Regions from separate parts of the Streptomyces sp. NPDC002574 genome, predicted to be linked through region 1. Evidence: predicted binding sites of a transcription regulator. Region 1 holds the regulator's gene; the other holds the start of a gene.
The links. The regulator HrcA, encoded in region 1, represses chaperone genes, less so after heat shock. The targets are predictions, from matches to a motif close to TTNGCACTCNGNNNNNCNGAGTGCNAA.
Positions count from the first base shown of each region.

Region 2: groL (chaperonin GroEL) is a predicted target of HrcA. The motif match lies at 1,486-1,512, and genes of this name have one in related genera.

Region 1 covers NZ_JBIARB010000001.1:333,184-337,874, forward strand. Annotated here, with positions in the region: gene ACFYXS_RS01655 (nitronate monooxygenase) at 1-936, opposite strand, end outside; gene dnaJ (molecular chaperone DnaJ) at 1,021-2,160, opposite strand; gene hrcA (heat-inducible transcriptional repressor HrcA) at 2,160-3,176, opposite strand; gene ACFYXS_RS01670 (MBL fold metallo-hydrolase) at 3,380-4,114, shown strand; gene ACFYXS_RS01675 (DUF3097 domain-containing protein) at 4,145-4,691, shown strand, end outside.
Region 2 covers NZ_JBIARB010000007.1:86,048-90,738, reverse strand. Annotated here, with positions in the region: gene thrC (threonine synthase) at 1-369, shown strand, start outside; gene ACFYXS_RS17870 (ubiquitin-like small modifier protein 1) at 420-698, shown strand; gene ACFYXS_RS17865 (cold-shock protein) at 1,125-1,331, shown strand; gene groL (chaperonin GroEL) at 1,698-3,320, shown strand; gene ACFYXS_RS17855 (copper homeostasis protein CutC) at 3,423-4,130, opposite strand; gene ACFYXS_RS17850 (hypothetical protein) at 4,190-4,691, shown strand, end outside.

The DNA of each region.
Region 1 (4,691 bases):
CGCGCGCACCGGGGCGGTCAGGAAGTGGACGCGCGGATAGCCGGGCGGGGCGTACCGGCCGTGCTCGCGCAGGTACCGGTTGACCAGCCCCCGCGCGGGACGGCCGGTGAACGCCCGGGTGAGCTCGGTCCCCGTGAAGTCGGGATCGGTCAGGGCCCGCTTGTGCACCGGGTGCGCCCCCGACTCGGGGCAGGCCAGGAAGGCCGTGCCCATCTGTGCGGCGTCGGCGCCCGCCGCCAGCACCGCGGCGATCTGCGCGCCGCGCATGATGCCGCCCGCCGCGACCAGGGGCAGCGACACGGCCGCCCGCACCTGCGGCAGCAGGACGAGCAGCCCGGTCTCGGTACCGTCCCGCTCCGGGTCGTCGCGGTGCGTGGACTGGTGGCCGCCGGCCTCGGCGCCCTGCACGCACACCGCCGCCGCGCCCGCCTCCTCGGCCGCCCGCGCCTCGGCGACCGAGGTCACGGTGACGACGGTGACCGTGCCGGCGTCGCCGAGGGCCCGCAGCACCGCGGGCTCCGGGCAGCCGAAGGTGAAGCTCACCAGGGGGACGGGGTCCTCCAGCAGGGCCGCGATCTTCGCCCCGTACGCGTCCTCCAGCACGGCGTCGCCGCCCGTGCCGGGGTCGCCCAGGGACGTGCCGTAGCGGGTGGCCTCACCGGCCAGCCGCGCGGCGAAGGCCTCGAGGTGTGCGGGGTCTGCGGTCTCGCGCTGCGGCATGAACACGTTCACACCGAAGGGCCGCGAGGTGAGCCCCCGGACCTGCGCGATCTGCTCGCGCATGGCCTGCGCGGTCCGGAAACCGGCCGCCAGGAAACCCACACCGCCGCCCTCGGACACGGCCGCCGCCAGGGCGGGGGTGGACGTCCCGCCGGCCATCGGCGCCTGCACGACCGGATGCGCGGCGAGGGTGGACAGATCGGTCAGCGCGGCCATGCGTCCATCGTTTCACGAGCCCGGACACACGGCCGCGCGGGGCGCGGGCGGGTGCCCGCGCCCCGTAGGTGTCACGCCATGCGCTCAGCGGCCGTTGAAGGCGTCCTTCAGCCGCGAGAACAGACCCTGCTGGCCCGGCTGGAACTGGCCGAGCGGCCGCTCCTCGCCGCGCAGCTTCGCCAGCCGCCGCAGGAGCTCCTCCTGGTCCGGGTCGAGCTTGCCCGGGGTCTGCACCTCGACGTGCACGACCAGGTCGCCCCGGCCGCCGCCGCGCAGATGCGTGATGCCGCGCTGGTGCAGCGGGATCGACTGGCCGGACTGCGTGCCCGGCCGGATGTCGATCTCCTCCAGGCCGTCCAGGGTCTCCAGCGGCACCTTCGTGCCCAGCGCCGCCGCCGTCATCGGGATGGTGACGGTGCAGTGCAGGTCGTCGCCGCGCCGCTGGAACTGCGAATGCGGCAACTCGCGGATCTCCACGTACAGGTCGCCGGCGGGGCCGCCACCGGGGCCGACCTCGCCCTCGCCCGCGAGCTGGATGCGGGTGCCGTTGTCGACACCGGCGGGGATCTTCACCGTCAGCGTGCGACGCGATCGGACCCGGCCGTCGCCCGCGCACTCCGGGCACGGGTTCGGCACGACGGTGCCGAAGCCCTGGCACTGCGGGCAGGGCCGGGAGGTCATGACCTGGCCCAGGAAGGACCGGGTGACCTGGGAGACCTCACCGCGGCCGCGGCACATGTCGCAGGTCTGCGCGGAGGTGCCGGGGGCGGCGCCCTCGCCGTGGCAGGTGTTGCAGACGATCGCCGTGTCGACCTGGATGTCCTTGGTCGTGCCGAAGGCGGCCTCGTCGAGCTCGATCTCCAGCCGGATCATCGCGTCCTGGCCGCGCCGGGTGCGCGAGCGCGGACCGCGCTGGGACGCCGTGCCGAAGAAGGCGTCCATGATGTCGCTGAAGTTGCCGAAGCCCTGGCCGAAGCCCGCGCCCGCGCCGGCACCGCCGCCGTTGGCGGACAGCGGGTCGCCGCCGAGGTCGTAGACCTGCTTCTTCTGCGGGTCCGACAGCACCTCGTAAGCGGCGTTGATCTCCTTGAACCGCTCCTGGGTCTTCGGGTCCGGGTTGACGTCCGGGTGCAGCTCGCGCGCGAGACGGCGGAAGGCCTTCTTGATCTCGTCCGGACTCGCGTCGCGGCGCACGCCGAGCACGGCGTAGTAGTCGGTGGCCACTACGACTCCGCCAGGATCTGTCCGACGTAACGTGCCACTGCGCGTACCGCTCCCATCGTTCCGGGGTAGTCCATGCGGGTCGGGCCGACCACGCCAAGTTTCGCGACCGCCTCGTCGCCCGAACCGTAGCCGACGGAGACGACCGATGTGGAGTTCAGGCCCTCGTGGAAATTCTCGTGACCGATTCGCACGGTCACGCCCGAATCCCCGGCCTCGCCCAGCAGCTTGAGGAGCACGACCTGCTCCTCCAGCGCCTCCAGCACCGGGCGGATCGTGAGGGGGAAGTCATGGCCGAAACGGGTCAGGTTGGCGGTGCCGCCCAGCATGATCCGCTCCTCGGTCTCCTCGACCAGGGTCTCCAGCAGCGTCGCCAGCACGACCTGGACGGAGGGCCGGTCGTCCGGCTCGAAGCCGTCCGCGAGGTCCTGCACCAGCTGCGGGACGTCGGCGAAGCGGCGTCCCACCACCCGGCTGTTGAGCCGGGCCCGCAGATCGGCCAGCACGGTCTCGCCCACCGGCGCGGGGGCGTCGACCAGCCGCTGCTCGACCCGGCCGGTGTCCGTGATCAGCACCAGCATCAGCCGGGCCGGTGCCAGGGCCAGCAGTTCGACGTGCCGCACGGTCGAGCGGGTCAGCGACGGGTACTGGACGACGGCGACCTGCCGGGTCAGCTGCGCCAGCAGCCGCACGGTGCGGGCCACCACGTCGTCGAGGTCCACGGCGCCGTCCAGGAAGTTCCCGATGGCCCGGCGCTCCGCGCCCGACAGCGGCTTGACGTTCGTGAGCCGGTCGACGAACAGCCGGTAGCCCTTGTCGGTCGGCACCCGGCCGGCGCTGGTGTGGGGCTGCTGGATGTAGCCCTCCTCCTCCAGCACGGCCATGTCGTTGCGCACCGTGGCCGGGGACACCCCCAGCCGGTGGCGTTCGGTGAGCGCCTTGGAGCCGACCGGTTCCTCGGTGCCCACGTAGTCCTGGACGATGGCGCGCAGCACTTCGAGCCGTCGTTCGCTCAGCATTGCGGCGTCCACCTCCAGTCGTCCGTTCACCGGTGCGTCGGTCGTTCTCCGTGCCCTGGCACTCCCGACAAGTGAGTGCCAGCTTTCCCCAAGTCAGTGTACGGCGGGGAGGCAAGACCTCGGCAAGGGCGGTCCGCACCCGGACCCCTTCGACCGGCCACCGTAGCGCGCGCGGCCCACCCGGGCGGGGATACCGTCGCGGTGTGGAGACGACACCGACGGCGCCGGGGGCCTTCGGCGGCTGGGAGCACCTGGCGCCCGGGGTCGCACGCTGCCGGATGCCGTTCCTGGACGTCACCATCGGGGTCGTGGCCGGCGACGAGGGGGTCCTGCTGGTGGACACCGGCTCCTCGGTCGCCGAGGGGGCCGAGCTGGGCCGCCGGGTGCGGGAGCTGACCGGGCGCGACGTGACGCACATCGCACTGACCCACGGTCACTTCGACCATGTCTTCGGGACGGCCGCCTTCCCCGGCGCCCAGGTCTTCGGCGAGATGACGCTCGGCGCCCACCTCGGCCGCGAGCGGTCCGCGCTGCGCCTGGACGCGATCGAGTACGGCGTCGCCGAGGAGGCCGCGACGCGGGCCGCGGACGTCCTGGTGCCCCCCGGCCACCTCGTCGACGGCCGCTGCGCGGTGGACCTCGGCGGCGACCGCGAGGTCCTGCTGGTCCACCCCGGTGAGGGACACACCACCCACGACCTGGTGGTGGTCGTGCCCGGCACGCCCGTCGTGGTCTTCTGCGGCGACCTCGTCGAGGAGTCCGGCGAGCCCCAGGCCGGCCAGGACGCCGCCCCGGGCGGGTGGCCGGGCACCCTGGACCGGCTGCTGGAGCTGGGCGGCGAGAGCGCGCTCTACGTCCCCGGACACGGAGCCGTGGTCGACGCGGGCTTCGTCCGAGCCCAACGGGACGCGCTGGCGGCCCGGTTCGGATCCGGTTGAGCGGCGGTCCGCCCGGATACGATCCCTGGCATGCGCAGCCGGAACTACGACGCCGATCTCACCCCGCCCTGGAAGCGGCCGTCCGTGCCCGCGCCCGAGGTCGCGGCCGAGCGGGACCTGGTGGTGGAGGAGGTCTCCACCGGCTTCTGCGGAGCGGTGATCCGCTGCGAGAAGACCGCCGAGGGGCCCACCGTCACGCTGGAGGACCGCTTCGGCAAGCACCGCGTCTTCCCCCTCGTGCCGCGCGGCTTCCTCCTGGAGGGCAAGGTCGTCACCCTGGTGCGCCCCACCTCCGCCGCGCCCTCCGGCCCGCGGCTGACCGCCTCCGGCTCCCTCGCCGTCCCCGGCGCACGCGCCCGGGTCGCCCGCGCCGGGCGCATCTACGTCGAGGGACGCCATGACGCGGAGCTCGTCGAGCGGGTCTGGGGCGACGACCTGCGGGTCGAGGGCGTCGTCGTGGAGTACCTGGAGGGCGTCGACGACCTGCCCGCCATCGTCTCGGCCTTCGCCCCGGGACCCGGCGCACGGCTCGGCGTGCTCGTCGACCACCTCGTCCCGGGCTCCAAGGAGTCCCGGA
Region 2 (4,691 bases), on a different contig from region 1:
CGCCCGCAGAAGCCCCGCACCATCGCCAAGTCGCTCGCCATCGGCAACCCCGCGGACGGCCCCTATGTGCTGGACATCGCCCGGCGCACCGGCGGCGCGGTCGAGGACGTCACCGACGAGCAGATCGTGGACGCCATCAAGCTGCTCGCCCGCACCGAGGGCATCTTCGCGGAGACGGCGGGCGGCGTGACCGTCGGCGTCCTGAAGAAGCTGATCGAGAGCGGGCAGTTGGACCCGGCCGCCGAGACGGTCGTGCTCAACACCGGTGACGGGCTCAAGACCCTGGACGCCGTCGCCGCGACCTCCCGCCCCACGGCCACCATCCGCCCGAGCCTCGACGCGTTCCGCGCCGCCGGCCTGGCCGGCTGACCCCGACCGCCGATCGCCGACCGTCCCGATACGAAGGTGAACCCCGCATCATGAGCGCGAACGTCCGCATCCCCACCATCCTCCGCCCCTACACCGGCGGCCGGGCCGAGGTCCCCGCCGCCGGCGGCACACTGGCCGAGGTCATCGAGTCGCTGGAGAAGGACCACCCCGGCATCTCGGCGCGCGTCCTGGACGACACGGGCAAGCTGCGCCGCTTCGTGAACGTCTACGTCAACGACGACGACGTCCGCTTCTCGGAGGGCCTGCAGACCGTGGTGGCCGAGGGCGCGTCCGTCTCGATCATCCCGGCGGTCGCCGGGGGCTGTTGAGCCGCGAGCGCCGCGGGACGACCAGGGGTGCCGGGAGTTGCTCCCGGCACCCCTGTGTGCGTGAGAGGTAGTTGAAGGGCTGTACAGTTGCTCTGGAGGCTCGCAACTCCCTGCAACGCTCTGCGTGAAGCGTCTTCCCGGGGCGTCCTTGTCGACGATTTATCGCCAAATTCCCGCGATGATTGTCGTGTTGGCGACATATGTCCCGCCCGAGTTGCCCCGGATTATTGGCCGTTCGAGCCGTTCTTCCCTTTCTCCGTGCCCGGATTTCTCGTCCGATTGACCTGTTGCAGACAGCGTCCGTGCAGATACATTCAGCCGCGGTCGACGCGTTCCGGCGCACGCCCCCTTGGCTGTAGGGGGTGAGGTCTGACCCGGGTCCGCGAGGTGCGGGTCTGTGAAGGGCCAGCAATAGGGGAGTTAGGAATGGCTCAGGGCACCGTCAAGTGGTTCAACGCGGAGAAGGGTTACGGCTTCATCGCGGTCGACGGTGGTGCGGACGTCTTCGTGCACTACAGCGCGATACAGATGGACGGCTACCGCACCCTCGAGGAAGGTCAGCGGGTCGAGTTCGAGATCTCGCAGGGCCAGAAGGGGCCGCAGGCGGACATGGTCCGCCTTGCCGCCGGCTGACGCCGCGCATCGGCCACGGAGCGCCGCGTACGAACGCGCTCGAACGTCACTGTCAAGGCCCGCCCCCTCCACAGGGGCGGGCCTTCGCGCGTTCCCCGGGCGCCGGCGGTCGCCGGGGGGATCTTCGGCGGGCCGCGGGCGACCGGCCGAGCAGCTTGCACTCTCCTAGGGCGAGTGCTAATCATTGGCGTTAGCACTCTGACGTTGAGAGTGACAAAGGACCGAGTGGGTGAGGCCCGTTCGACCGCCGGAAAGGAACCGGCGGGAGGCAGGCCGTCCGTCGCGGGCGCCGGCGCGGTCCTGGAGTAATCCTTCCCCGCAGCCGTGTGCCGCGGGGGGACCCCAAGTCCGGGAGGACCACTTCACATGGCCAAGATCATCGCGTTCGACGAGGAGGCACGGCGCGGTCTCGAGCGCGGGATGAACCAGCTCGCCGACGCCGTCAAGGTCACCCTCGGCCCCAAGGGCCGCAACGTCGTCCTCGAGAAGAAGTGGGGCGCCCCCACGATCACCAACGATGGTGTGTCCATCGCCAAGGAGATCGAGCTCGAGGACCCGTACGAGAAGATCGGCGCCGAGCTGGTCAAGGAGGTCGCGAAGAAGACGGACGACGTCGCCGGTGACGGCACGACGACCGCGACCGTCCTCGCCCAGGCGCTGGTCCGCGAGGGCCTGCGCAACGTGGCCGCGGGTGCCAACCCGATGGCCCTGAAGCGTGGCATCGAGGCGGCCGTCGAGGCCGTTTCCGCCGCCCTGCTCGAGCAGGCGAAGGACGTGGAGACCAAGGAGCAGATCGCCTCCACCGCCTCCATCTCCGCCGCTGACCCCCAGATCGGCGAGCTCATCGCCGAGGCGATGGACAAGGTCGGCAAGGAAGGCGTCATCACCGTCGAGGAGTCCCAGACCTTCGGTCTGGAGCTGGAGCTCACCGAGGGTATGCGCTTCGACAAGGGCTACATCTCGGCGTACTTCGCCACCGACCTGGAGCGTATGGAGACCGTCTTCGACGACCCGTACATCCTGATCGTCAACTCCAAGATCTCCGCGGTCAAGGACCTGCTCCCGCTGCTGGAGAAGGTCATGCAGGGCGGCAAGCCGCTGCTGATCATCGCCGAGGACGTGGACGGCGAGGCCCTGTCGACCCTGGTGGTCAACAAGATCCGCGGCACCTTCAAGTCCGTCGCCGTCAAGGCCCCGGGCTTCGGCGACCGCCGCAAGGCCATGCTCCAGGACATCGCCATCCTCACCGGTGGCACCGTGGTGTCCGAGGAGGTCGGCCTCAAGCTGGAGAACGCCGGTCTGGAGCTGCTGGGCCGCGCCCGCAAGGTCGTCGTCACCAAGGACGAGACCACCATCGTGGACGGCTCCGGCGACGCCGACCAGATCCAGGGCCGGGTCAACCAGATCCGTGCCGAGATCGAGAACAGCGACTCGGACTACGACCGCGAGAAGCTCCAGGAGCGCCTCGCCAAGCTGGCCGGCGGCGTGGCCGTCATCAAGGCCGGCGCGGCCACCGAGGTCGAGCTCAAGGAGCGCAAGCACCGCATCGAGGACGCGGTGCGCAACGCCAAGGCCGCCGTCGAGGAGGGCATCGTCGCCGGTGGTGGCGTGGCTCTGCTCCAGGCGTCCAACGTCTTCGAGAAGCTCGAGCTCGACGGCGACGAGGCCACCGGTGCGGCGATCGTGAAGCTGGCCCTGGAGGCCCCGCTGAAGCAGATCGCGGTCAACGCCGGCCTCGAGGGCGGCGTCGTGGTGGAGAAGGTCCGCAACCTCACCCCGGGTCACGGCCTCAACGCCGCGACCGGCGAGTACGTCGACCTGATCGCCGAGGGCATCATCGACCCGGCCAAGGTGACGCGCTCCGCGCTGCAGAACGCGGCTTCCATCGCCGCGCTCTTCCTCACCACCGAGGCCGTCATCGCCGACAAGCCGGAGAAGGCCGCGGCCCCGGCCGGCGGCGGCATGCCGGGCGGTGACATGGACTTCTGATCCCGCGAGGGTTCAGCGGTACACGATCGAGGGCGGCACCCCGTGCGGGGTGCCGCCCTCGGGCGTTCCCGGGCGCCGGGCCCGGCTGCGTGACGCCGCGAACTAGCCCACGGCGACCGGCGCGTCGAGCAGATCGCGCCAGGTCCGCACGGCCTCCGCGGCGACAGGGCCCGCCCAGCCGCCGGGGCGGACCGCGCCGCCGACGTGGAAGGCGTCGATGCCCGCGGCGAGCAGCCGGGGCAGGTGCTCGGCGCGCAGGCCGCCGCCGACCATCAACTGCGGATCACCGGGCACGCCCTCGGCGGCCTCCGCGACCAGGACGTCCAGGCCGGCGTCGACGCCGCGGGCCGATCCCGCCGTGAGGTACGTGTCGTGCCCGGGCAGTCCGCGCAGCGCCGCGCGCAGCGTGGTGCGGTCCGCGCAGTGGTCGATGGCACGGTGGAACGTCCAGCGCGCGCCCGGGCCCACGGCGTCGGCCAGCAGCCGCACCGCCCGCAGGTCGGGCCCGCCGCCGGCGTCCAGGAAGCCGAACACGAACTCGTCGGCCCCCTCCGTGCGCAGGGCGGCCGCCGCAGCGCACAGCGCGTCGACCTCCCGGGCGTCGCCGGCCGCGAAGTCGGCCCGGCCGCGCAGCATCACGCGCACCGGTACGTCCACCGCGGCGCGCACGGCCGCGAAGACCTCCCGGCGCGGAGTGAGGCCGTCGGCGGACATGTCGGTGACCAGTTCGAGGCGGTCCGCGCCCCCCGTCTGGGCCGCGCGTGCGTCGTCGACGTCGAGCGCGATCACTTCGAAAATTGGTCTAGACATATATTCAGGATCCCACATGCCTCCGCCGGCCCGCGACCCCCGTACTCCACAATGGCCGGATGGCCGCCACCGATCCCGAGCTGCTGACGCACTGGAGCGCGCTGCTGCGCCGCTGCCAGACCGAGTCCGTCGACCCGAGGCCCTACGGCGAGGACCTGCTCGCCCGCTGGGCCGAACCACAGCGCCGCTACCACACCACCGACCACCTGGCCGCGGTGCTCGTCCACGTCGACTCCCTGGCCGAGTACGCCGAGGACATCGACGCGGTGCTGCTCGCCGCATGGTTCCACGACGCCGTCTACCGCCCCGACCGCTCGGAGAACGAGGAGCGCAGCGCCCGCCTCGCCGAACGCGCGCTCCCCGAGGCGGGCGTCCCCGACACCATCACCGCCGAGGTCGTGCGCCTCGTCCGGCTCACCGTCACCCACCACCCCGGCGACGGCGACCGCAACGGCCAGGTGCTGTGCGACGCCGACCTCGCGGTCCTGGCCGGCGACCCCGTCGCGTACGCCGCCTACGCCGCCGCCGTCCGCGACGAGTACGGCTTCGTCCCCGACGACG